Regions from separate parts of the Paenibacillus xylanilyticus genome, predicted to be linked through region 3. Evidence: riboswitches for the same ligand, from Rfam matches in the RefSeq annotation. Region 3 holds a riboswitch; each other region holds the start of a gene.

Region 1 (7,453 bases), 3.0 Mb from region 3:
AGCGTGAGTGCATCTTCACCGACATCATTCCAGGTCACATTCTGAATATTGCAGTTGCCATAACAATGGACGCCATCGGCTGCCGGTGCCTCGATCACTACATTTTTCAGTGTAGCTCCTGCCTCAAGACGAAAGATCGGTTTTTGGTTCTCGGCCTGACTGCCATCACCCAATGTGTTTGGGTCTGCGGCAACACTCTTTCCTTTGCCATCATAAGTCTCACCTGCTTTGACAATAATCGTCGTCTTCACAATCTCGGGAGCAGCAGACACGGGTAATGCACCAAATACAGAAGCGACCAGACCAGCAGAGAGCAGCAGCGATAACATTTTTCTCATACGTAAATCCTCCCTTATATGAATATATTGGTGTACAAGCCAGCTTGTCTTCCCGGATCCCTTAAGAGGTGCACCTCTGTTCTGGATCCTACCCTGATGCTACCAAAACAGGAGAGTAATGATAATAATCATTAGATTAGATATCCAATTGTCGGCATGATTCCTGCATTGTTCGCATTCTTTGTCGATCCATTCCGCAAGGAATGTGCTGATCTTAACTTTCGGTATGCTTCATTTAAAGTCTGTGAAGACTGCAGAATTCTAGCCAAAAATTAAAAAAAGACCACGTCATCTGTTTCCAGACAACATGATCTTAGGCATGAACTATTCATTTCCAACTTATTTGACTAAGCTCCGAACCGCTGACGATATCCGCACTTCCGGCATAGTTCCTCCACGGCTTCCCGCTTGGAAAAACCATACACCAGATTGTTTGCCCGCTCACCTTCGACAATCTCCGAGAAAGACTTCTCATGGACGTTACCGAGATTAATGACACCTTCACCATCAAGGCAGCACGGTACAACCGTTCCATCCACCAGTACGGCCGCCTGACTGCGCAGCGCATGACAGAAGCCTTTGCCGTCATCCTCTGGTGCATCCAGACTTGGCCACTGGAACTCGTGGTCCTGATTGAGATAGACATTCGGCGCAATTTTGACGCCGCTGCCTGGAACCACCTTTTCCTCAATGCGGAAATCCAGGTTGAACTCGCGTTCCAGTACCTCCAGTGTTTCCCGGTTCCGATTCATCTGGGCATTCGTGAAGTTATCCTGCGTCAGGTTCCAGAGCCGGAACGAGATGATTACATTGTGCTTCACGGCTTCCCTGGCAAAGGACAAAATATTGCTGAGGTATCCCTCACGGTCGGTCGATCCCTCGTGCCCGTCGAAGCTGTGCAGCGAGAAGTTCATTTGCCGCAATGCCGGTTTGCCAAGCAGTTTATGCTGGGTCTTGGGCAGCAATGTTCCGTTCGTTGTTATGTTTACCTTGAATCCCTTCTCGTGTGCGGAATCCAGTAACACATCAATTTTGGGGTGGAGTAACGGCTCCCCTTTTACATGCAAATAAATGTGTTTGGTATGTGGCTTAATCTGATCCAATATATTGTTGAAGACTTCAGGGTCAATGAATCCTTTGGCACGCTTGGTCTGCGGACAGAAGCTGCATGCCAGGTTACATATGCTTGTAATTTCAATATATACTTTCTTGAACGTTTTCAACTCGGGGTCCCCATTCTGCTTAGGAGGGAGAACAGTCCCACCCTCATTTGTAATCCGGCCCATATGTGCCATCCCCATTATATCGGGTTAGGAAGCCAAGGTAAATCCGCGAATGGTTTTAACGTTTAACTTTTGCCTCTAAGCCCTCTTTACATCTCGCAGGAATGTGATATATGCTGTGTACACAACTGCATATCTTGAACGATTGCACTAGGGGAGCCTTGCGGCTGAGACGAATGAATGTATTCGGACCCTTTGAACCTGATCTGGATCATACCAGCGGAGGGAAGTGGAGCGGACTTTCAGTTAACGGATTTTTTTCATATTCATATGAACATGAATGTCGGTTGAACTTAACAGGCCCACTCATTTCTCCGGAAATGGGCGGGCTTTTTCGCGTTTACTTACAACAGATCGCAAACAACGTGCATTTTCGTTCAGGCAGTTTTTATTCCAAGGGGGCTAAGGAACCAGATGAGCAACGATGTACAGATTGACAACATGACCTTTACTTTTCCGGATCAGAGACATTCCCCCGTGCTCTCCAATGTGTCGATGTGTGTAAAAAAGGGAGAATTCGTCTCGCTGATCGGCTCCAGCGGATCAGGCAAGAGTACACTCTTCAAGCTGCTGGCAGGCTTGCTTGAACCGACAGATGGCACGATCGAAATTGCTGGGGTGCCGCCAGGACAGCGACTCGGGCGGGTTGCCTACATGCCGCAGAAGGATTTGCTGTTATCCTGGCGGACGGTTATGGAGAACTGCCTGCTTCCTTCGGAGCTTGCCCTGAGGAAGCAGGACAAGGTGAAGCTGCGAGCTGACATTATGGCCGGACTCGACAGATTTGGCTTATCCGGCTATGAGCATGCCTACCCGGACGAACTGTCCGGCGGCATGAAGCAGCGGGTCGCCCTGCTGCGCACCTTGCTGACAGGAGGACAGCTCATGCTGCTGGACGAACCCTTTGGCGCGCTTGACGCCATGACCAAGCGGGAGATGCATCGCTGGCTGCTTGAATTGTGGGAAAACCTCGGTAAAACGGTGCTGTTCATCACGCATGATATAGAAGAAGCCCTGTTACTAAGTGACCGGATAGTCCTTCTCACTCCTGGCGGTCGGCAGCTGCTGGACATGAAGGTGCCTCTGCCCCGTCCGAGACATTCGGACATGGTCTACGATCCGGATCTGATACAGATGCGACAACGGTTGGAGGAACAACTACATGCGAAGCTTTAACGTCAGCAGATGGGTTGCCCGCTATGGCCTGTTCGCTGCGCTTCTCCTTTTGATGCTGGCTGGCTGGGAATGCATCGTTCGATTGGGCTGGGTTCCTTCTTTTATTATCCCTGCACCTACATCAATAGTAAGTTCTCTAGTTGAGCATCGGCGTCTGCTCCTCGGAACCCATCTACCTGCCACATTGATGGAGGTAGCAGTTGGCTTCGGCTTGTCCATCGTGGCTGGAGGCGCTCTGGCAGCGGGCATGCACCTCAGCCGTTCGATTGAAAAGGCGCTGTATCCCTTCATCGTAATCAGCCAGACGATTCCACTGATTGCCCTGTCTCCTGTGTTCATTCTGTGGTTTGGCTACACACTCTGGAGTAAAGTTGCTGTGGTGTTTCTGATCGCATTCTTTCCGATTGTGGTCAGCACCTATGATGGTCTCCGTCAAGGCGACCCGGATCAGCGCGAACTACTGATGACAATGGGAGCAAGCAAGTGGGATCTGTTCCGCAAGCTTCAGGTACCTCTTGCACTGCCCTCTTTCTTCTCAGGATTGAAGATGTCGGTGGTGTACTGCGTGGTCGGCGCAACCATTGGCGAATGGCTCGGAGGCAGCAAAGGTCTTGGTTATTTCAGCCGCAGAATGTCCAGCAGCATGAATACCGATGCAATGTTTGCCTCCATTCTGCTGTTATCCCTGCTGGGCATCGGTCTGTTCGTGCTTATTGCCTGGCTGGAGCGAATCCTTGGATTGAAGCGGAATGCAGACCATGCACGCAGAGGAAAGTCGATGAAAAGGCAATCGGCAATGAGATAACAAGTGCTGCTCCTTCCTGTCGATCTCTTTGAAACATATCAGCGATTGAAACCAAACAAAAAAGAACGAAACGAGGCCCATTTATCCATGAGAAAAAAGAAACTCATTCACATCCTGCTTCCTGCCCTCATCTGTTTATTGCTGATCGTCAGCGGTTGTGGCAATACGGGTGCGAACCCTTCACCGTCACATTCCGATCCCCAGGTACAGGGCACAGATTCAACAACAACCGGATCGTCGTCTGGTGACCACGATTCATTGTCCATCATGCTCGACTGGTATCCGAATGCAGTCCATTCCTTTATATATGCAGCACAGGAAAAGGGATATTTTGCAGACCAAGGGCTCGATGTGGACATTCAGATGCCTGCCGATACGAATGATGCGCTCAAACTTGTAGCCGCTGGCAAAGTGGATCTGGCGCTGAGCTATCAGCCGCAAATTTTGCTAGCCCGTGGAGAAGGCATTCCCGTAAGATCCATTGCCGCTGTCGTTCGGCATCCACTCGTTCATCTGCTGACGGAAACGGACGGGAAGGTGAACTCTCCCAAAGATCTTGAAGGACTGACGGTAGGGTATTCCTCCGTTCCCCTATATGAAGCCATGGTGCGTACGATGATGAGTCAGGATGGCGGCGATCCGGACCGCATGAATTTGGTGGATGTTGGATTTGATCTGATCCCTTCGCTGGCCTCCGGTCAGGCCGATGCGATCATGGGTGGTTTTATCAATCATGAACAGCTGATTCTCGAGAAAGAAGGTCATTCGGTCAAGTCTATTAACCCCGTCGATTACGGCGTGCCGGATTATTACGAACTCGTTCTTACAGCAAGCGACGAGGGAATTGAGGCGAAGAAGGATCAGCTCACCCGCTTCGTCAAAGCGATCCAGGAAGGTCAGAACTATGTGACCGAGCATCCGGATGAAGCATTGAACATCCTGCTCGCACACGAAAATGAGACGTCCCCGCTGGATCGGGAAATTGAAACAAAGAGCCTGGACATTCTGCTTCCGCTCATGACTGAAGAAGGTATCCCGTTTGGCTGGCAGGAGTCTTCCTCCTGGGAAAACGTGCGGAAGTGGCTGGTACAACGTAAATTGATTCCGGATTCGGTACAGGCCGAGGATGCGTTTATCAACTTGCAGGATAAGTAAAAAGTACAGTTGCAGCTATAAAAATAATGGCTTATCAGGAGGGAATTTCAAATGTCATATCTGGCACGAGTTCGTTCTCAAAATCCACTGGTTCACAATATCACCAACCTCGTGGTTGCTCCCTTTACGGCCAACGGCCTGCTCGCACTGGGCGCCTCTCCTTTCATGGCCTATGCACATGAAGAGGTAGCCGATGTCGCCAAAATGTCCGGAGCGGTCGTGTTCAACATTGGCACACTCAATGACCAGGTTGTCCAGGCCATACGGCTCGCCGGACAATCGGCCAATGCCCATCAAGTGCCAGTTGTACTCGACCCGGTGGGAGCTGGCGCTACGGCCTATCGTACGGATACGGTTCAGATGCTCGTGCGTGAGCTTCGGCTTACCGTACTGCGGGGCAACGTGGCGGAAGTCGCCAATGTCATAGGCGAGAACTGGAGCATTAAGGGTGTCGATGCAGGCCAAGGCGAAGGTGACCGCACCGGAATCGCCGAGCGGGCAGCACAGAAGCTTGGCTGTGTTGTCGTTATCACTGGACGCGAGGATGTCATTACGGATGGACAGACCACGTTCCTAACGCAGAATGGACATGCCCTGCTCACTCAGGTCACTGGCGCAGGATGCCTGCTTAGCTCCATCATAGGTGCCTTTGCTGCGGTTGCACCGTCTGGAGAAGAATTGCTAAGCAGTGTTGTTGAAGCCCTTGCCTTCTATGGCGTTGCAGCCGAGATCGCGGCAGCGCGCACAGCCCATCTCGGGCCAGGCAGTTTCCAGATCGAGCTGCTAAACCAGCTTGCGCTGGTAACCCCGGACGTGGTCGCTCAGCAGACCCGGGTCCGAGAGCTTGGCGGTGATACCCAATGAGTATGGCGCAGGCACTCACGATTGCCGGGTCAGATAATGGCGGCGGGGCCGGCATTCAGGCGGATCTGAAAACCTTTCAGGAACTGGGCGCTTACGGCTTGTCTGTTATTACTGCGGTTACCGCACAGAATACACTAGGCGTTCAGGGAGTCTATCCGGTTCCTTTGGAAGGTATTGCCCGGCAGCTCGATTCCACAGGTGAAGATTTCAAGCCCGGAGCGGTAAAAACAGGCATGCTTTTCAGTGCAGAAACCATTCGGCTGGTTTCCGAGAAATGGCGGCAATTCGGCTGGACCAATCTGGTCATTGATCCGGTCATGGTAGCGAAAGGTGGTGCCCCGTTGCTTCAGCAGGAGGCGGTGCACGCCCTGGTCACGGATCTGCTTCCACACGCATTAGTCACAACGCCGAATATTCCGGAAGCCGAACTGATCACCGGAATGACCATCCGCAATCTGGCCGATCGTGAAGAAGCCGCCAGACGAATCGTGCACATGGGCTCTGCGTATGCTCTGGTCAAAGGCGGACATGCTGAAGGTAACGGGATGATTGTTGATGTGCTCTATGACGGCACGTCCTTTCATTATCTGGAGAACGTACGCATTGTGACACGCCACACCCATGGGACCGGCTGTACGTACTCTGCCGCCATCACGGCCGAACTGGCCAAGGGCTCGTCTGTGCTGGCTGCCGTAACAACCGCGCGAGCGTTCATTCAGGCGGCCATTGAGGATGAACTGGGGATTGGGGCCGGACACGGGCCAACGAATCATTTTGCGTATCAGCGCAGACAGCGGGGTGAGCAGTGATGCGCAGATGGGATGCAGAGGCGGTACGCCAGGCCATGCAGGTGTACCTGGTGATGGGCAGCGTGAATACAACGCTGGACCCTGTGGATGTGCTGCGCCAAGCCATCGCCGGCGGCATCACGCTGTTCCAGTTCCGCGAGAAGGGAACTGGCGCCCTTGCTGGCGAAGCCCGCATCAAGCTTGCGATGCGGCTTCGCGAGGTGTGCAGCCAGCACGGGATTCCGTTCATCGTGAACGATGATGTGGAGCTGGCTGTGGCAGTGGAGGCCGACGGCATGCATGTCGGCCAGGACGATGCGGACGCGGCGCTGGTACGCGCCCGCATCGGAGCCGGGCGGATGCTTGGCGTATCCGCCCACTCCGTGGCTGAGGCGCGCCGTGCCGTGCAGGCGGGCGCCGACTATCTTGGCGTCGGGCCCATGTACCCGACGCAGTCCAAGGCGGATGCCCACGCTGTGCTGGGCCCCGCCGGGGTGGCGGAACTGCGCGCCGCAGGCATCGCAGTTCCGGTGGTGGGTATCGGCGGCATTACGCCCGATACCACGGTCGCCGTGATGGCGGCAGGAGCCGACGGCGTAGCCGTCATCTCCGCCATCGCGGGCGCGGCCGATGTGCGCGCAGCGGCTGCGCAGTTCGCTGAGGCTGTGCGCGGGATGCAGGCATAGCCGTGCCTCCCTGCATCGCCTCCCCTCCCCACATGCTGGGGCAGGCTGCCCCTACCAGCATGACCGCCTCACCGTTTCCCCAACGTTATTGTTCCATGCTCTTCCGGATGCGACCTCCTGGCTCGCATCTTTTTTTGCCTGTTGACTCTCACGTTACGTGACGCTATACAATCGGTGGTGTAAGGAGGTGTTGATCATGGCCATGAAAGTCAAAGAAGTTGCCGAGCTTGCCTCGATCAGTGTGCGCACACTGCATCATTATGATGAGATCGGATTATTGACCCCGGACGAAGTCACTTCAGCCGGATATCGGCTGTACTCGGATGCCAATCTGGAAACACTGCAGCAGATTTTATTT
Region 2 (7,453 bases), 3.2 Mb from region 3:
ATGATGAAGGTGCGGGAGCTGATGGAGCTGACGGTGCGTTAGTTTTTCCAGCGATGGATGACGGCTCCTCCGCTGCTTCACGTTCGCTGCTTCCTGACAATTGAACATACTTATCCAAAGAAAAGGGTGCATCACTTACCGAATCCCGCATGATTCCAGGTTGAATCAAGGTATCGAGTACGCCGAGGAAATATTCCGATTCGCGAATAAAGTGCAGAATGACTGCCTTGGCGAGCGGGACAGCTTGCACAGCAGCACTTTGCTCGAGCAGGACGTACAGCTGCCTGATGAACTCCCGCGATTGTGAACGTGCAGAGGCGATAAGCTGCTCTACGCTTCCGATGATGTAAGGGGCAGGCGGATGGGTTCCGGGTAACAACTGTTTCAACAGCTGGTTGGCTGCCTTCTCGGTATTTTCAAATGTCACTGCCCATTCTTCAAGCAGCTTTACATAAGTGGGCTCCAGATCGGGAACCAGTGCCCGAATAACAAGCGTATGCTCTTTCTCCTGCTCCTTCCAGAATCTGATCTCTTCCAGGATGCGCAGAGGCAGCAAGGGTCCATAGCCAGACCAATTCATATGCGGCAAACCTCCATTCAATTCAATTGTCATAGCAGCCCTTCAAGGGATACACTGTGATTCACCATTTATAATCGTCCCAAAAGTATATTCTCCTGCCATGTTGTCCTATGTGTGCATAAAAAAAGAGCCCCATAGGGGCTCTGATCACCGGAAGATTCTATTCACCGGTATTGGTATTTTCCACATCGTCGCTGCTTGTCTTCGTCACATGACTCAGGAACGTAGAGACACGGCGGAGATACTCCTTCGGATGTTCCCGGAAGATCAGCTCATGATGTGCGTCCTGTACGATCCATTCCTCTGAGTAGGTGTTCGTCTGGTTGGCGGCGAGAAGCTCGGCGATTGGATAGGGTGCCTTCTCATCCTCCGTCCCGTGAATGAAGAAGATCGGGAACGGATAGTCTTTCTTTTTGACTTCCTGATACGGAATCTGCTGTAATCCGGTGCCATTCAGAACCGGGAATAACAGATTCATGATCTGCAGAGTTGGTTGTCGCGGCAGATCAATCTGGTTATGAATGTTGTGATACAGCGTATCCGGCTCTAGCAGGAAGGTGCTGTCGAGAATCATGGCATCCACGTTCTCGGTTAGCAGACCCGTCTGTAATGCTGTGCCTGCGCCCATCGAGAATCCCCAGACAACAAGCTCCTGAGCACCGCGCTGCTTGGCGAACTGAATGGCACCAAGCAATTGCTGGGACTCGGCTTTGCCTCCTGTAGCGACTGCCTTGTTCACCTGTGAGGCGAAACCATAGTCAAACATCACGACATTGAACCCGAGCTGGTGGGCATAGTGTGCCAGGTCATACATGGGAACCCAGGTTTCCTCACGATTGGCCCCATATCCATGACTGAAGATAATGGTTTTGTTGACATCCGTGTCTGCGGGGATATACCAGCCCTGCATCGTACGGCTGCCATCTGCTGCCGGGAACGTGATATCCTCATACTTCATGTTCTTGGCCTGCATTGGATTGGAGAACACGGGAGCTACGGTCGGGTTGGATAATACCCAGGCAATATAACCGTGTAGGGCAATGAAACAAAAGAGCAGAAAAAATACAACGGAGAGCAGCAACGCTACGATAATATGTTTGAACCGGATCAGCCTCGGTGATAACGAAGAAGGCAGATCGGACACTTTCGTTTGCAGCGGGGCTTCGCTCTGGGATGTCGGAAACATGATTGCCCCTCCTTATTAAGATCAATTGAAGATAACAACGAGTTCAGATCAGATAATATATCTTGGTGTCCTTGCTGACATGACAGCAAAGTCTTGCTTATATATCTTTATCGTATGTTTCCATATAGTCAAAGTCAATTGATTGGAGGCATTTGTTACGCAATTGTTATATAGTCCAAAAGATATATGGTTAACATTTCCTGATGGTGCAAATTGCAGGGGATTTAGTCTTATAAAAAGAAAATATTTACACTTCTTAACGTCATGATTTGGCTCATTTTGGTTTACAGATGAGATCGTTTCTCATATAATTTATGTAACCAAGTTTCATGTGATGAAACATGAGGAGGGCATTATGCCATGGAAGACCGCAAATTAACCGTCCGGGCTGTGGAACGGGCGCTGGATATATTATTATGTTTTACCACACGGAGCGATCTTGGACTCACGGAAATTGCGAGTCAGATTGGTTTGCACAAAAGTACGGTTCACCGTCTGATGGCAACGCTGGAGGAGAAGGGCTTTGTCATTCGTGATGCGGCCACTGAGAAATACAGGCTCGGGATTCGAATCTGGGAGCTGTCTGCTCATATGTCCCGCAGTGATGACCCTGCCATTTTGCTGCTTCCTGCGATGGAGCGGCTCAGAGATCGTTTGGGAGAAACAGTCAGTCTGTACCTGCGGGATGGCAGTGAGCGTATCCGTATTCAGGCTGTTCAGAGTGATCAGGCCATCCGGCGGGTGGCTCCGGTTGGTGTCCGTCTTCCTCTATCGGTAGGGGCTTCCAGCAAAGTACTCATGGCATTTGCGACGGAAGAAGACCGGGAGGAACTGATGAATGGCCCCGAATGGCCCGTATTTATCGATCCCGAAGTTTATCTGGCCCAGATGGGCGATATTCGGGAGAATGGATATGCGACCAGCTACGAAGAACGTGAGCCTGGAGCGGCTGCAGTATCCGTTCCTATTATGGATCGTAAGGGGAATATTGCTGCTGCGCTATCCGTATCGGGTCCCGTTAGCCGCCTGTCCCAGGAAACTTTGCACGAATATGCACCTGTACTTAAGGAAGCAGCTGCGCAGATGGGCCTCATGTTGGCCTGATCCGGCATGCAATGGAAGATAAAGGGTTGTATTTCTGACTGGCTTGCGCTAGTCTGTAATGGACAGCTCAGCGGGGCTGGAATGAATTGAATATGGAACTGCGGTACACATACCGCAACTGTTAACGTTACTGGGGGAGTCCGAATTGTCCGGACTGAGACGGGATCGCATGAGATTCCGGACCCTTTGCACCTGATCTGGATCATACCAGCGTAGGGAAGTAATCGGCGATATAACCACGAACACCTGCATAATTTAGCCTTTGGCATGTCTCCACTTGTGGGAGCTTGGCATCAGGCTTGTTATGGGTGATGGACATAAGCCGGTTCCCTCGGGAACCGGCTTTTTTATATACAGCGTCAAGCGATCATCCTCAGCAGAGGGGAGTTGTCTTCTTTTGCGGGAGAGCTGGAGTTGGGTATAACCCACTTATGCCTGTGCCAGATTCTGTCTACGCTATGCCGCTGTAATGTTCTTTCTTCGGAAGTTGGCCGTTCTTTTCTTGCCTATGCGTGGATGATATGGAACGAGTGCATGAGCAATCAAACTGGCCCAACCATGGGATGACCAACGAGGAGGAAGAGGTAGCGATGAGCACAAACAACAGAACAACAGCACAGGAACATGCAGAGCAGGGGTTGGAAAAAGGAACAGTGGCGGCTGGGCGGGTCCAACCGTTTCCCGGCAGCCGCAAAGTTTACATTCAGGGCTCACGACCGGACATTGCCGTACCCGAGCGTGAAATTGCCCTTCATGACACGAATACCCCCCAAGGGGTGGAGCATAACGAGCCGCTGCGCGTGTACGATACGAGCGGCCCTATGACGGATCCCGGATTTCACGCCGATATCCGGTCAGGTCTGCCAGCTTTGCGTGCACGATGGATTACGGAACGAAACGATGTAGAGGCGTACCAGGGACGTACCGTCAAACCGGAGGATAACGGGCTGAAGCCTGGAGGGAAGAGAACCGGAGCGGAAGAATATCCAGGCCTCCGCGGCAAACCGCTGCGTGCACAATCCGGACGCTGTGTCACCCAGATGCATTATGCGAGGCAGGGCATTATTACGCCTGAGATGGAGTTTGCAGCTATCCGTGAGGGCGTAGAGCCGGAGTTCGTCCGGCAGGAGCTGGCGAGCGGCAGGGCTATTCTGCCATCGAATATTAATCATCCCGAGAGCGAACCGATGCTGATCGGACGTCATTTCCACGTGAAGATCAACGCCAATATCGGCAACTCTGCCGTATCCTCTTCGATTGAAGAAGAAGTGGAGAAAATGACTTGGGCGGTACGCTGGGGTTCGGATACGGTAATGGATCTCTCCACAGGCAAGGATATTCATACGACGAGGGAATGGATTATCCGCAATTCTCCGGTGCCGATCGGGACGGTGCCGCTGTATCAGGCGCTGGAGAAGGTGAATGGCGAAGCCGAGGCACTCACCTGGGAGTTATACCGGGATACGCTCGTTGAGCAGGCCGAGCAGGGTGTGGATTACTTTACAATCCATGCAGGCGTGCTGCTGCGTTACATACCGATGACGGCCAAACGGATGACCGGCATTGTATCCAGAGGTGGTTCCATTATGGCGGCATGGTGCCTTGCACACCATCAGGAAAACTTTTTGTACACGCATTTTGAGGAAATCTGTGAAATCATGAAAAGGTATGATGTAGCCTTCTCTCTCGGAGATGGACTCCGCCCGGGCAGCATCTATGATGCCAATGATGAAGCCCAGATGGCTGAACTTGCTACGCTTGGTGAACTGACACAGATTGCGTGGAAGCATGATGTGCAGGTGATGATTGAGGGGCCAGGACATGTGCCGATGCACAAGATTAAGGAGAATGTCGACCTTCAGATGGAGATCTGCAAGGAAGCACCGTTTTATACACTTGGTCCGCTGACAACCGATATTGCACCAGGCTATGACCATATTACCTCAGCCATTGGAGCGGCGATGATCGGCTGGTTCGGAACGTCGATGCTCTGCTATGTGACACCAAAGGAACATCTGGGCCTGCCGAACAAAGATGATGTCCGGGAAGGCGTTATTGCTTACAAGATTGCGGCACATGCCGCTGATCTGGCCAAAGGCCATCCGCGTGCACAGCGCCGGGATGACGCGCTGTCGAAGGCCCGCTTCGAATTCCGCTGGCGGGACCAGTTCAACCTGTCATTGGACCCGGAACGTGCCCTGTCCTATCACGATGAGACACTCCCGGCTGAAGGGGCCAAGGAGGCCCATTTCTGCTCCATGTGTGGGCCTAAATTTTGCAGCATGCGCATTACGCAGGATATTCGTGCCTTTGCCGCAGTCAAGGGCTTGTCCGAGAATGAGGCTGTAGCAGCCGGGATGCAGGAGAAGGCTGAGGAATACCGTTCGCGATCCTAAGCTCGTTACAGCGCAATTTAAGCAGCCTAAGATAACTAAAAGCCGTTCTCTCCACTACTCGGAGAAGAACGGCTTTTTATAACCCTAACGCAGGCTAATATGCAATTGCTGCTCCAAATATGATGCAAGGGATGCAAGCGGGCTGTAGATCTCCGTACCTGCATTTGCTGAAGCAAGGGCAGCGGCGGGAGCCATGGACAGCTGAGCGGCAAAAATTTTTTTTTCTGGTGACTGTGCAGCAAGTTGTTGCAAGCCCGTAGTCACGGCACTCATATATCCTTCCTTATCGCCGCGCATGATCAACTCAAATGTACCGGGAATTAATGCGGCCTTCGTTCTCGAAGCGGCGGCAACGTTTGCCTGCCCGTTAGTCTCACCTTGCTGTAGCGCTTCTTGCACCCGCGCCATCGTTCCTTCAACCGTTGCTGCATTGGTAAAAGCAAGAATGTATTCCTGCGAATCCTGCTGCACCTTCTGCAGTAATGGATCATCGATACCAATAACGGGGATGGAGACATGCTGTGCTTCGCGCGCCAGTACTGCGGCAAACAGGGTACAGGTGACCAGAATGGCATCGGCATGACACTGGGCAATCCACTGTAATGTCTGGGATACCTTTTCTCGAATGATAGTCTCTGAGAAGTTCGCACCCTGTTTAAGGCGATCCAGACCGGGATCGACATAATGCACAAGTTCCACTTCATAGGGGGCGAGCGCTTCTTCAATGAGTGCGATGTTGGAGTAGTGAGCGTGATAACAGCCGATCGTGATCATAATGACATCCCCTTTGCCAATGCTTCTTTTTGTGAGTCGTGAGTGCTGCAGATATTTAATCCATTATAGAAACGCGGCCGGGAACTGTACAGTGTTAAACCAATACCAATACCAATACCAATAACCGTCTCTCCGCCAGAAGGCAGAAGGACGGTTCTATAATCAGACTCAAATATGGTCAGGTTTTCTTTTATCGCATGGAAGGAGCTGCATTCTTTTGAGCCATTTTTTGCTGCAGAATCTCGTGAAAGGATAGACCTTGAGTGTTCTCATTCTCCTTTTTGGGAGCAGTGGTCGCCGTGTTGCGCGGATATTGGTGGTGGTACGGGATCATTTGCTGAATAGGCATGCGGATCATCTTGGTTCCTCCTCTGGGTTGGATATAAGTTGAGCTTATGAACGTTACACTTAACACTGCGATTGCAGTACCCTCTTCCGATCGCTGTTATCCCCAGATTTTTTGAATTCCCTCTTTAAAGGGGAAAATCCGGTGATTGCCTATGCTTCCGATGTAGCTTTCTTGCAGAAAGCTTTTAGGCGAACGCTTCGCTTCTTCAGTGAGTCCTGCCCTCTCCGCTGGGGTGTAAATATTAAATTCATCTTATATGGGCTATGTATTTTGATAGGTAGTCGTTCCAAATGCACAAATAGGTATATGTGACTTGTTAGATGAAATCGGGAAGTTATGGTGCAATTCCAATTGGATTGTAGTGATTTTACCCCGTATTGAGGAGATGTAAACGGTTTTAGGGAAATTCAGGAGTAAAGAACCTGATATGATAGGTTTGATATGGGAGGAACGAATCGGTTGTTAAGTGAATAGTCCCAGTTTCAGGAATGTCAATTGTGTCGAAAATAAGACAAATTGTCTGGGAGAGTAGGTATCATTGAAGCTAACTAACTTGGTACCATAGTCGGTTGTCGTGAGCGCGATGGGGGTGGTTTTACACGTGTTTACAGGCGAGACAGGGGAGCAGCACCAAGACAAGCCATCCAGGGAGCTGGATGGCTTGTGTAACGTTAATCAGGAAATGTAAATGATTAATATCATTATTCTGTAGTTGGCCTAGCTTGTTTAACCGCAATATAGATATCGACCTGGACATTTGCAGGATCCATACTCCGTTCATCATATAACTCGAAATCACCGGTAAACGTTCGCTCATTCTGATGGTTCCAACCCCATACAGCGCCCCATGCTTCACCTACAACTTCTGCCATTGGACCCTTGCGGGAGGTGAATACGGCGTATGTTGCTGGTGGCAATTCAACCGAGTTCATACCAGCTGGTAATGTTTCATCCGCAGCGACTTCATGACCTACGAGTATGGTGTATTCCCCGTGTATACCATTTGTGTAATCCGCGTAACAGCCATATCGCGCTGCCTCTGGAGCGGGGAGCTGCCCTGATGT
Region 3 (7,453 bases):
TATACCTGTTTACCTGTCCGCTTCCTATAAACCGGAGTTTATGAGAGATGATAGCGGGGAATTGCTTCGAATTGCATTTTGGAGGGAGGCCAGTATCAATTGATAAATGCTGTATCCAAGCTGCTAGCAGTTATGCTGGCAGTACTTCTGCTATATGTATATCCGACTGCGGAAACAGCAGATCGACAAGACGATATAGCGCGAATGGTCACATATCAGACGGTTACCCGTTTTGTGGATTCGGTCAGAACGAAAGGTTATATCTCTCCTGGGATGTATGCCGAATTTGAAGAACAGTTGGCGCGAACAGGCAATGTTTACGAGATTACCATGGAGCATCTGCACAAAAAATATGTTCCTCACTACACGGATCCGATGGATCAAGATACATTTACAGGAACGTATGAGACGGTACAGGATGCATATTACTCAGCTCAAATCTTAGAAAAATTGTTCCCTGTCTCGGGCACGTATGCAGCCGATGATCCGCTTCGTAGATACACTCTGACCATGGGTGACTTCTTCACGGTTACACTCAAAAATACCAATCGGACATCAGCCATGCTGATTCGCGAGTGGCTGAATGGTACGGCTCCTGCGGCAGCAGTGTTTACCACTTATGGAGGCATGGTTCTCAATGAAGATTACTGATTTGTCCATTGTGTTTGTTCTAATATTTCTACCCTTTTTTTGGTTGGTTTCTCAGAATACTCATGATGCGGATGAAGCTCAGCTTCTTAATCAAAGATATAGATCGGCCCTCCAAACAGCTGTATTGGACGCGGGAAACGTAATGCACCAGAATGAGAAGCAAAACAGTGAGGCAGGTTATGATTCCACCAAATTCGTAAAGGCCGATAAGGAACTGGCACTTCAGACATTCAGTCAGACGATGGCCTTGAATATGGGCATACATGATGATCCAAAGGCGATTCAAGCACTGTTTGATTACATACCGGCCATAGTTGTACTGGATTACGATGGTTATTATATCTTAGCAAAGGAAGCGGAGTTGACTGGTGAGACTAATGATTCGTACCACCAGGTATGGAGTCCTAAAATGCCCTATACATATTCAGATTCAGACGGAAGCAGCATTAATTTTACACTTGACGGTTATGTATATGCCTATGATGCCGTTCAGGGTAAATGGATTGAAGGTTTTCAAAGAGAACTTGCTTCGACTAGTGGAATTCCATTGCTTAAAAATTCAGATTCGTTTGAGCAGGTCAGACAAACTCGCATCGTCATGAGCGTGCAGGAGAATCTCGCCGAAGTCATTAATCGGCATAATGAGTTTGCAAGAAGAAACGGGATATCCTATACGTTTACCCTGCCTCTTATTTCCCAGGAGGATTGGTACAATACGATTAATGATACGGGGATCATGGCCTTTATTCAGGGCTTGCCTGTAGGGAGCCAGAAGGTAAACACCTATGCCATCGGTGGTGGAAGGTTGGTTAAAAGAACTGCAGTCATTGGAGGGCTAGAACCTTCTACCGGCATAAAGTATTATTATCCAGCAACTTGTAAGAATAACTTCCGAGCTGAAGAAGTTTTTACCGATGCGAAGCAGGCCGCGGCGGCGGGGTATTTTGAGGGGAATTGCTACATTAACAAGGTTGTTCACTAAGTAAGGCTGCTGCGCCTACTACATTGCTTTCAGAAAAGGCAGGTCCTGTGCTAAAATAGGGTTTCAGTTCAGAACTTGACCGGTATCAACTATACCGAATAAAAAGTAATGTTAAATAGATAGGAGCAACCTCATCTCATGAGTTTATTGTCAGTGGAAAACGTCAGTCACAATTTTGGTGACCGCACGTTATTTAAAAATGTATCTTTTCGTTTACTTGCAGGAGAGCGTGTAGGCCTGGTTGGAGCTAATGGTGTAGGAAAGTCCACTTTAATGAACATTTTGACCGGAAAATTGCTGAAAGACAGCGGGAAAGTAGAGTGGACACCAAAGGTCCGGTACGGATATTTGGACCAGCATACCAAGCTGACTCCTGGCAAAACAATCCGTGACGTTTTAAAAGATGCCTTCCTTCCCCTGCTTGAGCTGGAAAAGGAAATGATGGCCATTACAGACCAGATGGCTGATGCAGATCCAGACCAGCTTGAAAAATTGCTGGAAGAAATGGGTGAAATCCAGGAGCAGCTTGAGCAGGGCGATTTTTATTTGATTGATGTAAAAGTGGAAGAAATGGCAAATGGCCTCGGATTATCCGCTATTGGGCTTGATCGTGACGTCGCTGCACTAAGCGGGGGACAACGGACGAAAGTATTGCTCGCCAAGTTGCTGCTCGAGAAACCGACGGCTCTTTTGCTGGACGAGCCAACCAACTACCTGGACGTAGAGCACATCGAATGGTTAACACGATATTTAAAAGATTATCCTTATGCATTCATCCTGATTTCGCATGATACGGAGTTCATGAATGAAGTCGTTAACGTCATTTACCATCTGGAATTTGCTAAATTGACGCGTTATGCTGCCAACTACAATAAGTTTCTCGAAATGGCCGATATGCAAAAAGCTCAACATATCGATGCTTATGAGAAACAGCAGGAATATATTAAGAAACAGGAAGATTTCATTCAGCGTAACAAGGCAAGAGCCTCCACATCCGGACGTGCCAAAAGCCGCGAGAAGCAGCTGGGCAAGATTGAACGAATCGATCGCCCGGATGAAGCGGCAAAACCGACATTTAAATTCAAAGATGCCCGTGCCAGCAGCAAAACAGTATTCGAGGGAATTGATTTTGAGATTGGTTATTCCTACCCTTTGCTGCCTAAAATGACAATGACAATCGAACGTGGTGAGAAGATAGCCATTGTTGGATGTAATGGTGTAGGTAAGTCGACGCTGCTTAAAACCATCTTGGGGAAAATACCTCCGATTAGCGGTAAAACGTTTCTGGGGGATTATCTGGAGACGGCTTATTTTGAACAGGAAGTCCGTGCTGGCAATATTACACCGATTGAAGATGTGTGGAACGAATTCTCCCATCTGACACAGAATGAAGTACGAGGACATTTGGCACGCTGCGGTTTGAAAAACGAGCACATCACTCGTCCGCTGAGTGCGCTTAGCGGGGGAGAACAAGCGAAAGTGCGCTTGTGCAAGCTTCTGATGCGTGAAAGCAATTGGATCCTGTTTGATGAACCAACAAACCACCTGGATGTAACAGCAAAAGCGGAACTAAAACGAGCTCTGCAAGAGTTTAAAGGTACAGTACTGCTCGTTTCGCATGAACCTGAATTTTATCAGGATTGGGTCACCAAAACATGGGACGTCGAAGCCTGGTCTGAGAAAAACTAATTGTTCCGCAGCAATGAAGTGCTCTAGAATCAAAATATTCATCGACAAGAGTTTGAAAAATCAACGGTGACAAAAAAAGGTGTCTATGGTAACATAGGCTACAACTTCATACGATCACTAGGGGGGCCGCTCGTTGCGGCTGAGATGGAATAATGCGATTCCGGACCCTTTGCACCTGATCTGGATTATACCAGCGTAGGGAAGTGGCGCGTTTTAGTTAATGATATGGGCAAATTAATATTCGATTTTGAAGCGAATGTGAATGCTCAGAAGTGGAACATGAAGGTGTCTCGTATATGGTTTAATAGCTTGTATACCTGACAACTGGCATGTAAAGCTCATTTAACTAACTTGACATGTTATCGCGGCCACTCCCTACGGGAGTGGCTTTTTTGTGCTTACATATTGTGACGGCAGGGAAGGTGAAACCAAACGGATATCTCTAGGAAACTTGTGAATTCATTATCGTTTGAGCTGCATGCTGTTTCGCCGGGCATAGGGGATGAAAAACGTTTTGTAAAGATTGCAACGAATTTATGGCCCTGGCTTGACTATATTCACATCCGGGAGAAACATTTAACCACTGAACAAAAAATCCAATGGGCGTACAGTTTGCTGTACGCAGGAATTCCAGCTGATAGGATCGTGATCAATGGTCTATGTGAGTTGAATGAGTTGGAGAAACATGTAGCATTTCAGAGGGTTCATTGGGGCCAGTCCAATTTGGCGACTATCCAAGGCAGCAGCCTGAACAAAAGCGATCGACTTCGTCTCGGCATTTCTGTTCACTCTCTTCACGAAGCTAGAGTAGCTGAAGAACGGGGAGCAGATTACCTCTTTTATGGTCATGTATTTTCCTCCAGCAGTAAACCTGGGAGCAAGCCGAGAGGGCTATCTGCACTGTCTGAAATATGCTCAGCTGTTTCCGTTCCCGTAATTGCCATTGGCGGTATTGGACCGGCAAACATAGCAGCTGTACGTGCAGCCGGAGCAAGTGGTGCGGCAGTAATATCATCTATCTGGACCAGTGATAATCCGCAACGCGCAGCAGCAGCCTTGAGGCAGGCTATTGAACGGTAGAAAATAAGACGGAACGCGGGGGTGAATGAATGAGCGGAGAAGCCAGAGGGCGAAGACGAAGTGGCAGACTTTACCGAAATGCAGCAGCTTTTACGGCCCAATTACGTGGAGAACTTCGTGGCAAGCTTCATGCCGAAACGATTGTTGTGGGAGGCGGCATTATAGGTTGTGCCATCGCGTATGAGCTAGCTTCACGAGGTAAAGAAGTGATTTTAATCGAGCGTGCACGTATTGCAGGTGAGACATCTTCTGCCGCAGCGGGCATGTTAGCTGCAGACAGCGAGACGTTTCATACTACTCTGATGTCAAAGCTAGCATATGAAAGTAGAAAACGACTGCATCAGCAAAGAGAACAGCTTCAACGACTAAGCGGCATTGAAATTGGCCTGCAGCAGAATGGATTCATTACACCATTTCGAAATGAAGACGAGATGAAAAAGTATTGCGATAACAGAAGAAGTACAGATTTGCTTACAGAGCAAATGTGGTGGGATCATTCCAATCTTCAACGTGAAGCCCCGTGGATAAGCAAGGAAACTTTCGGGGCTCTGTATAGAGCTTCAGAAAGTGAACTTCTTCCTGTCAATTTGGCACATGCCTATGCGGGCGCAGCTCAAACAATGGGCGCCAAAGTAATCGAAGGTGTACAGAATGTAAGTCTATCTGCCGATTCGAGCGGAATCCAGGCTGTGGAAACGTCGATTGGAAGATTAACGTGTAAGCAGGTTGTTGTCGCAGCTGGATTACAAGGTGGAGAGATATTGAAGCAGGTGGGTCTTCACCTGCCCACTCTTCCAGTGAAAGGTGAAATTGCAGCAATTCAATATGCGAAACATGATGCAGATTACAGACCTGACAAGACGGTTTATGCAGATAATGTATACATTGTCCCCAAAGCAAACGGAGAAGTTTGGATCGGAGCAACCAGTTTACCAGGACACTCGGATCGGGATGTAACTGTTGAAGGTATTCAAAAGCTGCTTACATCCGCAGCTGGCTGGGTCCCTGGAATTCAGCAAGCCCAGTTTATCCGTGCTTGGGCAGGGGTTCGACCAGCGACTCCTGACGGTTTGCCTTATCTGGGAGCTTATAAAAGCATACCTGGGCTATATGCCGCATTTGGACATTACAGAAATGGCATCTTACTGAGCGCAATAACCGGCAGTCTGATGGCTGATTTGATTGCTGGCCATTCTTCGGAGGAGCTTGGCATTGATGAATTGAGTCCGGAGCGTTTGAGCAGAAAGGAGATTATGCAGTGAACATCATCGTAAACGGGCAGAGCATGAACATTGATGAAGATTTGAATCATGTGGATCAGCTGCTGCAATCTTTTAATTTGCAGGTGAAAACTGTGGTGGTTGAGTTAAATCGCCAAATTCTGATGAGGGAGCACCATGCATCGACTGTTTTAAGAGACGGAGACCGAATTGAGATCGTACATTTTGTGGGAGGCGGTTAAAACATGCTGAAGATAGGACATCATTCATTTCTTTCCAGATTGTTGTTGGGTACGGGCAAATTTGAGGATTTGGATATACAGAGTCAAGCGGTAGAAGCGTCAGGAACCGAAGTGCTGACTTTTGCTGTTCGACGCCTGAACTTGGAAGATCGGGATAAACGCCACTTCCTTGATACACTCGATTTGAAGCGATTCACGTTACTTCCTAATACCGCAGGTGCTTCCACTGCAGAAGAGGCCGTCCGAATCGCTGAACTTGCCCGTGCCTCAGGACTTTGTGATATGATAAAAGTAGAAGTGATCGGAGATGGAGTCACGCTGCTGCCAGATCCGATCGAAACGTACAAGGCCTGCGAGATCTTGCTGGGAAAAGGCTTCATCGTACTGCCTTATATCTCGGATGATGTGATTTTAGCCAAACGGCTGCAGCAGCTTGGGGTTCATGCAGTCATGCCAGGTGCTTCACCGATCGGAGCTGGGAGAGGCATTATCAACCCGTACAACCTGGAAATCATAATCGAGCAAGCGGTAGTTCCTGTAATTGTGGATGCGGGATTGCGGTCCCCCAAAGATGCTGCTTATGCCATGGAGCTTGGGGCGGATGGTGTGCTGCTGAATACGGCGGTGTCCGGTTCGGGAAACCCGGTTAAAATGGCAAAAGCAATGCGAATGGGAGTTGAGGCGGGAAGACTTGCTTATGAAGCAGGTATGATACCCGTTAAGCGTTATGCAGCAGCCAGCAGTCCGGCGGAAGGAATGGTTCATACATGATAGAAGAAACAAATTCAACGGAGCAAAGTGATCGATATTCGAGACAGGAACGATACGCTCCGCTTGGCAAAGAAGGTCAGCGAAGACTAAACAACAGCAGGGTTGTTATCGTGGGGGCCGGTGCACTGGGAACCGGCATTGCAGAGACGCTCGCCAGATCAGGTATTGGACACATTACCATTGCGGACCGGGACTATGTGGAATGGAGCAACCTGCAGCGACAGCAGCTCTATGTTGAGCAGGATGCAGCTCAGCGAATGCCAAAAGCGATGGCAGCCCAAAAACGCCTGCGTGATATCAACTCCTCGGTTGTCATTGAAGGCAAGGTGATGGATGTCCGTGCAGACGAGCTGGAGGATCTCATTCAAAATGCAGATCTCATCATGGATGCCACGGATAATTTTGATACAAGGCTGCTGCTTAATGACATGTCCCAGAAATACCGCATTCCCTGGATTTATGGGGGGTGTGTGGGGAGTTATGGTATCACCTATACATTCCTGCCTGGGGATACCCCTTGTCTGAACTGTTTACTTGGCGAGGTACCGCTCGGTGGAGATACTTGCGATACATCGGGGATTATACCCCAGGCTGTGCAGATGGTAACGGCGAACCAGACAGCAGAAGCGATGAAGCTTCTTAGCGGTAATGAAGGTGCGCTGCGGCGTAAGCTGTTGTCGTTTGATGTATGGCGGAATGAGTACATATCCATAAATGTGGATGGGGCCAAAAAAGCAGATTGCCCTTCCTGCGGAAATACCGCTTCTTATCCTTACCTTTCCGCTGCCAATCTGGAGAAAACCGATGTGTTATGCGGT
Region 4 (7,453 bases), 3.0 Mb from region 3:
ACGCTTCGGGGACAATTAACATTAAAAATTTCAGAGCTGATGATATCGGTAAGCTGGTACGTCAAAATGGAGGAACCTCTTACGCGGTCACCATGAACGTGGACAGCTCCAACATTTCCAATGTGAAGGATTCCATTCTGCGAACAGACAGCAGCTCCACAGTTGGCAAAATAACGAATACCCGTTATTCCAAAGTGCCTACCCTGTTCAAGGGATTCGCATCGGGTAAAACAAGTCAATCGGGGAATACGCAATATTGAGGATAGCATGTCAACCAGAAGATAAAGAGGATACAGTAGGTTCATGTTCAGAATTCCTCTTTATAGTAAACGCAAAAAGGCACCCTCAAGGATGCCTTTTTGCGTTTGCCATAAAACTAGATGAAGAGATTTTGAAAAATGCTGCATTCTCTGCTATCTCTCAGTAGTCATTCGTTTTCTTCTGGAACAGCAACGATGATTTTGTCTTTTTCCGGGGCAATGGAACCCGAATCAATGGAGCCGGACTTGTTCATGACCTCATAGGAAGTCTCTTCCAGCATTTGAGAGTATTTAAATGATACAAGAGTTTGGCCTGCTACCGATGGTCGCTTCCCTGCTTCTGCTACAGCTTTGTTTTTGATGAAGAATAGATCTCCGATTGTTCCGGCTGCACTGCTCACGTTGGCCTGCCATTTCAGCAGGGCAGTTCCATTTTTGATTTCGTAGTAACTGATGAGATCATTATTTTCGTTGATGAAAAAGCGGTCCTTCTGTCCTTTTTCAAAAATGTAAGTCATCGATGAGTCGACAGGACCAAGTGGATTACGGATGTCCAGGCGTGCCTGTTTTAAATCCGAAAAACGTGGAAAACGAAGCGCAGCCTCACGTGCAATCGTCAGGTCAGCACTTTTGTACTCCTCAATAATCGATGCATCTGGCGTATAGATATAAGCTTCCTTGGCAGCCTGATTCCATCGAACTTCTGCACCGAAGGTTTCACCGATTGCACGAAGTGGGAGCATGGCTTTGCCATTTACCAGAATCGGAGCAGAGGACAGCGCCGCAGCCTGGCCGTTTTTCTTGATGGTTTTACTGTTAGGAGTAAGTACATACTTGTCGCTTCCTGTACTAATGCTAATTTGTTTCGTTTTGTTGTTGTACCCGAAAGTATAGTCACCCAGAAATTTCAGTTCCGTGAGCGCCACATACGTAACTCCCTGGCGAATAACCACATCATATTCGGCAGGAACATTGTTAATATAGGCTGCAGGCTGGTGTATCGCTGCCGCTTCCACTACATGGGATGACATTAGTGCAGGTGCCGTTCCTGCGGTCATGATCGAAGCGGCAAGGATCCATTTCCATTTTTTTTGCTGCCAGGTTGTGTTGGTTGTATTCATATCATCAATCCCCTTTCCCGTATATAGACGGCTAATATCTCCTAAATGTTTCATATTAATGGAATTGGCATCCTTTCTTTAAACGGATTTCTCCAGTGTGAAACCTTGTTGGACGTATAAGTTATTGCCATAAATACCCATGTAGTGTACATTAGTAGCAATGAAATAAAGTGAACCGGGAGCTCAATGAAGTTGGGCTGAGATTGGGGCCTTATGCCGCTGACCGTATATCTGATCTGGGTAATGCCAGCGTAGAGAACATGAACTCATGATAAGTAATTTGGGGAATGAAAATGGGAACGGTTAATCTCGGAATGCGAGCGGAAGCAGGCTTGCCTCGTGAGTTGACCGGATTTCATTTTATTCTAAGTTACTTCGATCATGGGTTGTGACACTGTGCGTAAGGCTTCCCCGGAACCGGGGAGGCTTTTTTTATTTTCATTTCATAACCTTATGGGAAGCAGAGAAAGGAAGTAGAGGACATGTCAACAACAGTGCGCAGCAACAAATTGAAGTTAACTGATATTTTGGTGACGATCGTGATCGCGGTTGTATTCGGGGTCATCTACAAGATATGGGGACCGACGTATGATCTGATGAAGCCTTTCGGCGTACATGCGGAGCAGATGATCTATGGCATGTGGTTTATGGCAGGTACGTTCGCCTATGTTATCATTCGCAAGCCGGGGGTGGCCATTCTTGCTGAAGTAGCAGCCTCGACCGTCAGTGCTTTTCTCGGGAGTGAATGGGGGATGTCCACCTTGGTATACGGTCTGTTGCAGGGGCTGGGCGCAGAGATCTTCTTCGCCGCATTCCTGTACCGCAAAACGAATCTGTTCGTCACCTGCCTTGCAGCTATTGGGGCAGCAGCAGCTTCGCTTTTGCTCGATTACCAGTATGGATACATTGACTCGTTATCGGCGTGGAATTACACATTGTTTATCGGCTTCCGCTTCATTGGAAGCATTCTGATTGCTGGTGTATTTGCTTATTATCTTGCGAAAGCACTTGAACTCACAGGCGTGACCCGGTCATTGAGACCGGTCTCCAAGCAGGATTATGAGGCACTGGACTAAATGAACGGAGAAGGGAGTGTGCAGGCGGTAGGCATTACCAATCTAAGGTGCAAGTTCCCGGGAGAGCAGGACCTGGTATTCCAGGGCTTGTCTCTCTCCGTGCGTAAAGGGGAAAAAGTGCTGCTGCTCGGTCCAAGTGGTTCAGGCAAGTCCACGCTGCTGCAAATATTGAGCGGTCTTATTCCGCGTTCCGTGGAAATCCCGATGAAATGTGATGAGATTCAGGTGCCGATTCAGCCAGGCATTGTATTCCAGGACCCGGATACCCAATTTTGTATGTCCTATACAGATGAAGAGATTGCTTTTGTGCTTGAAAATCGGAATATCCCAAGGGACCAGATGCCTGAGCTGATTCAACATTATATGGAGCTCGTTGGCCTTTCTTTTGAACATAATCGTGCATGGATTCAATCGATGTCCCAGGGGATGAAGCAGCGCCTTGCGATTGCCTCTATTCTTGCCATGGAGCCGGATGTCCTGTTTCTGGATGAACCAACAGCACTGCTCGATGATGAGGGAACCACGCAGGTATGGGATACGGTGAAGCAGGTCGCACAAGATAAGACACTCATTATCGTGGAACACAAAATCAATGAGGTGGTGGACGTGGTTGACCGAATCATCGTGCTATCACCCGAAGGGAAGATTGTGGCCGACGGACAGGCGGAACAGGTCTTTGCGAACGAGAGGGATATGCTTAAGGAGTATGGCATCTGGTATCCGGGAGTATGGGAGGAACGTGGAGCTCGGAAGGTTGAAGCGAAGCGACAGGATTCTCAAGAAGCCTTTAAGCATATGACGTCCGGATCTGGCAGTCGCACAGAAGTCGAAGAAGATGATTCCAGGGAATCAGGTGTATACCATCCGGCACTCGAATTGAGGCAATTCACAGGGCTGCGAGGGAAGAATCCGGTTGTACAGATCGATCACGCTGACGTATTTCACGGGGATTGGGTAGGAATCGTTGGAGCTAATGGCGCTGGAAAAAGTTCATTATTGCTTTCCCTGATGAATATCCTGAAGACGACGGGACATTATCGTGTTGAAGGACAACGGCCCGGCAGGATCAGAGAGCTGGCTGACCGCATTGCATTCGTGTTTCAGAATCCGGAATTTCAATTCGTTACGAATTCGGTTCTGGATGAGGTGGAATTTTCCTTACTCGGGGGAGAACTTACTGCGGAAGAGCGACGGGCCAGAAGCATTGAAATGCTGGAGCAATTTGGACTCAGTGAGCTGTCTGGGAGGCACCCGTATCAATTGTCGATGGGACAGAAACGCCGTCTCAGTGTAGCTTCTGCTATGGTTCGCAGACAGCGGATATTGCTGCTGGATGAGCCCACATTCGGACAGGATGCACGTAATACGTTTGCCATGCTGGGACAACTGGAGCGCCTGCGTCGCGCGGGGACGGCCGTGGTCATGGTGACACATGATCAGGAGATCGTGAACCGATATTGTACGAAAGTGTGGACTGTAGAAGAGGGGAGGGTTACGCATGCAGCTATCGTTTCCTCATCGTGAAACCTGGCTGCACGCCGTGAATCCGGGCCTTAAAGTTATTTTCCTGACCCTGATGTTTATCCTGGTTATTCTTATTCACAATCTGAACGTCATGATCAATGTAGCGGTTGTCATGCTTCTGTTACTATGCTGGGCGGGTCATCCTTGGCATCGGCTGCTGCTCTATGCGTCGCCTTTTATATTGATCTTTATCTCCACCTCCACAGGCATGATGATGTTTGGTAAAGGCGAGACGACGTGGTACAAATATGGACTGATACATATCACGGAGGAGAGCTTCTATCGCGGGCTGCACCTGGGGTTTCGTTCCCTGAGCATGGCGGCTGCGGGATTGTTGTTTGGCCTGACCACACGTCCGGTTCATCTATTCTACTCGCTGATGCAGGAGTGGCGTCTTCCGCCCAAGTATGCCTATAGCTTTTTGGCCGCCATGCGCATGATTCCCATTCTGCTGGACGAATTCCAGACGCTGCGTTATGCCATTCGCATCCGCGGTACGCAGCAGCGTGTTTCATACTGGAACGTCTATGGAACCTTGAAGCGGTATGCGATTCCCCTGCTGGCGCAGAGCATCCGGCGGGCAGAGCGCATGGCCATCGCCATGGAGGCAAAAGGATTCGCAGACGGCGCGAGCCGGACGTATTACATCCAGACCGGGTATTCCCGGGCGGATCTGTATTTTGTGTTGTATTTTATAACAACCCTTACTATAGGTTACATGTTAGGCTGGGAATTCCCTTATTACCCGGCGATGCTGGATGTCAGATGAAGAGAAGGGACGGACATTTTTTTGGCGGTACAGTAACTTTTTCTTGTTCAAAACGTCTTTAATGGAAATAACTTCAAAAGGATGGAGTGAACCAACGTGAAGGCAGGCGGGAACTGGCGAAAAAAGGGTTACAGGTGGATCACCATTACCGGAGCAGCTGCTGTGATCGTTACAGGATACATGCTGCTGGATCTGAATGTGGCTGCCCGTGAAGGCCAAGCCCCAATATCAGTTACACAAGCCCTATCGGCAGCCATAACCTATAAAGCTGGAGAAACCGTCACTTTGGGAAAAGGCCTGCCTAGGTATGCCCAACCGATGGATCACAAGGTTCCCGTTGATCAGATGAGAATAACTACATATACCTCCGGCGGGGAAAAGCTGAAAGTACAGATTGTTCGCGGAGATTGGATTAGGTTGAATCATAGCGAGTTCGGGAGTTTCTGGGTGCCGGGATGGTACGCATCCAAGGAAAGTCAGACGATGAAAAGGTCCACACCGCAGAACTTTACACTCCGGGCGGGAAGTAAACTGTATCTGTATCCTGGAAGCCAGACAAGCTGGCCTTCTGCCAGTTCTCTAACGGATCATGCGCTAATTGTTGCATCTACGAAGGAGTGGTATGGTGTCTCCGTTCCTCCGCGAACCTGGAATAAAGAGTCGAACGTATACCGTCCAGCCATAATCTGGGTTAGGGCGAAGGACGTACAACAGCGCGTGAACGTAGCGGACGGCTGGTTCGGGAATCAGTCCTCCATGTCTATAGCGGATGTGCGGCATCTGACGGATATTTTATTAGATAAAAGCACGACCTCAAAACAAGCTGCTCAGTGGCTCGGCGAGCCGGATTGGAAAGAGCATTCCCAGAATCTGAATGAAACCCATGTTTCCATGAGCATTGGACAGACCTGGCGATATGAGCGGGAAGACGCACAGTTTCTGGTAACGTTTAGCAAGACAGGAAAGCTGGTGCAGACACGCTGGAACATCCCGGTGGATGATCGTAATAATGTGGTCCCTTCGGATTGGAATTTCAGTCGTTCGGACGACTATCAGTTCACAACCCAAATTCTTGGCAAAACCCTGCCTGCAACGTTACCTTGGAAATCCACATGGACCAATCAGGGCAAGCTGAATTATCCCTTTCTGCAAGCTGCAACAGCGGATGTGCTTCTGATGAAAGGAGACGACGGTGGATTTAGCGGCATGCATTATGACAAATCCGTGTACGCCCTTGATCGACATACCGGGGAAAATGTGTGGGAGATTCATGCAGGCTTCGGTGCACTCCAAGCACAATTGGATGCGAAGCGCGATGGCGTAACGATCTTTACGTCCTATGCTCCGGGAGATAAGGAGTACAAGGATCGCATACGTCACATCAAACTATCGGATGGGAAAGTGCAGTGGGAATACAAAACCGGCTCCAAACTTTCACTTCGTGGTATTACAGCTGCGGAGAATGTTGTGGTGGTGGATAGCCCGGTTGCGGAAGGCTCCAGTCAGGGACGGATCACCGTGCTGAACAGTTCTAATGGCAAAACCCTCTGGACTAAGAAGCTAAGTGCCGGATATCAATTGTTCAACCAGACAGCAGCTGACCCGTATGTGATGTATTGGGAGAAAAATCAACTGGTTGCAGCTGACCCGCTATCAGGTCGTACGGTATGGAGTATCAAAACCGGTAAGCCTACTGTGGATCATATCGAGAATGATCCGTACTTCGACGGAATCACCCGTCTTGATCCATTCGCAGAGGCAAAGCCTGAACGCTGGATGCTGCTTGGGGATCAGTGGGTGTTGGTCGATCTGAATTCAGGCAAGAAACTTGCTCACTTTCAAGCCCGGAACGGACAGCGCTTCGAAGTGCTGAATGATGGCATGCTGTTGATCCGCGAGAATAAGCAAGGTGAGCATTACGGCGATTATTCTGATTTTACAACGACGCTGTATGATGCCAAGAACGATAAAAAACGATGGACGTTAAACGACAAGGTTGAGCGAGGGTTTGTGGCAGACGATCAACTATATGTAATCAAGAACGGCTATCCGGCCGCACTGGATTATCAAACGGGAAAAACACGCTGGGACGCACAATATACCATCTCTTCCTTGAGATACCCTACCAACCAGGGAAGTTACCTAGTTATCGACGACCAACTCCTGTTACCCATGGGTGAGGATCTTCTGATCATGAACAAAGAGGATGGTACACTGGTCGGCCGAGTGCATGACGTGGTCATGGGATCGCCGGAACACCGGGATCGGGATGCCAAAAATGGCACAATAAATCGGATAGGTGATGAAATCTACATCGGTTCTTCGAACGGCAGATTCAGCTTGTATCATGTAAACGATTTAAAAACAGATATCTCTCGTTAAGGCTTGTTTCACACAGAATGTTGCTTTATTATAAATGAACAGGATTGCTCGCGCTCCGGTTATCGGCTGTGCGGGCTTTCTTCATGTGTTCTCGAAGGACCATGCATGATTAATCGCAGGAGGAATCTCCATGATTTCATTATACGGCGTAAGCAAGCGTTATAACGAACGTGGGTCCCGGGCTGATCAGGGATTCGAGGCGTTAAGCTCTGTCTCGCTTGAAGTGGGACAGGGAGAGATTCACGGTATCATTGGTTCCAGCGGTGCGGGCAAATCAACGCTTCTCCGCATGCTGAACGGGCTTGAAAAGCCGGACTCCGG

The links. Region 3 has a riboswitch for thiamine pyrophosphate ahead of F4V51_RS17470 (thiamine phosphate synthase). Riboswitches for the same ligand answer to the same signal wherever they lie in the genome.
Region 1: another riboswitch for thiamine pyrophosphate. It lies ahead of F4V51_RS04345 (ABC transporter ATP-binding protein); the one in region 3 lies ahead of F4V51_RS17470 (thiamine phosphate synthase).
Region 2: another riboswitch for thiamine pyrophosphate. It lies ahead of thiC (phosphomethylpyrimidine synthase ThiC); the one in region 3 lies ahead of F4V51_RS17470 (thiamine phosphate synthase).
Region 4: another riboswitch for thiamine pyrophosphate. It lies ahead of F4V51_RS04365 (ECF transporter S component); the one in region 3 lies ahead of F4V51_RS17470 (thiamine phosphate synthase).

What each region holds. Positions count from the first base shown of each region.
Region 1 covers NZ_CP044310.1:951,297-958,749, reverse strand. Annotated here, with positions in the region: gene F4V51_RS04355 (pectate lyase) at 1-338, opposite strand, end outside; gene F4V51_RS04350 (radical SAM/SPASM domain-containing protein) at 686-1,561, opposite strand; TPP riboswitch at 1,764-1,866, shown strand; gene F4V51_RS04345 (ABC transporter ATP-binding protein) at 2,036-2,797, shown strand; gene F4V51_RS04340 (ABC transporter permease) at 2,784-3,602, shown strand; gene F4V51_RS04335 (ABC transporter substrate-binding protein) at 3,690-4,757, shown strand; gene thiM (hydroxyethylthiazole kinase) at 4,809-5,621, shown strand; gene thiD (bifunctional hydroxymethylpyrimidine kinase/phosphomethylpyrimidine kinase) at 5,618-6,430, shown strand; gene thiE (thiamine phosphate synthase) at 6,430-7,095, shown strand; gene F4V51_RS04315 (MerR family transcriptional regulator) at 7,292-7,453, shown strand, end outside.
Region 2 covers NZ_CP044310.1:682,304-689,756, forward strand. Annotated here, with positions in the region: gene F4V51_RS03220 (Fe-Mn family superoxide dismutase) at 1-580, opposite strand, end outside; gene F4V51_RS03225 (alpha/beta hydrolase) at 741-1,766, opposite strand; gene F4V51_RS03230 (IclR family transcriptional regulator) at 2,127-2,870, shown strand; TPP riboswitch at 2,993-3,106, shown strand; gene thiC (phosphomethylpyrimidine synthase ThiC) at 3,461-5,266, shown strand; gene F4V51_RS03240 (hypothetical protein) at 5,351-6,040, opposite strand; gene F4V51_RS03245 (hypothetical protein) at 6,231-6,398, opposite strand; gene F4V51_RS03250 (zinc ribbon domain-containing protein) at 7,091-7,453, opposite strand, start outside.
Region 3 covers NZ_CP044310.1:3,970,284-3,977,736, reverse strand. Annotated here, with positions in the region: gene F4V51_RS17490 (hypothetical protein) at 1-103, shown strand, start outside; gene F4V51_RS17485 (hypothetical protein) at 100-651, shown strand; gene F4V51_RS17480 (hypothetical protein) at 638-1,633, shown strand; gene F4V51_RS17475 (ABC-F family ATP-binding cassette domain-containing protein) at 1,772-3,322, shown strand; TPP riboswitch at 3,432-3,541, shown strand; gene F4V51_RS17470 (thiamine phosphate synthase) at 3,776-4,402, shown strand; gene thiO (glycine oxidase ThiO) at 4,432-5,664, shown strand; gene thiS (sulfur carrier protein ThiS) at 5,661-5,864, shown strand; gene F4V51_RS17455 (thiazole synthase) at 5,868-6,635, shown strand; gene F4V51_RS17450 (ThiF family adenylyltransferase) at 6,632-7,453, shown strand, end outside.
Region 4 covers NZ_CP044310.1:958,821-966,273, forward strand. Annotated here, with positions in the region: gene F4V51_RS04355 (pectate lyase) at 1-260, shown strand, start outside; gene F4V51_RS04360 (copper amine oxidase N-terminal domain-containing protein) at 428-1,381, opposite strand; TPP riboswitch at 1,546-1,656, shown strand; gene F4V51_RS04365 (ECF transporter S component) at 1,864-2,457, shown strand; gene F4V51_RS04370 (ABC transporter ATP-binding protein) at 2,458-3,981, shown strand; gene F4V51_RS04375 (energy-coupling factor transporter transmembrane component T family protein) at 3,956-4,750, shown strand; gene F4V51_RS04380 (outer membrane protein assembly factor BamB family protein) at 4,847-7,132, shown strand; gene F4V51_RS04385 (methionine ABC transporter ATP-binding protein) at 7,263-7,453, shown strand, end outside.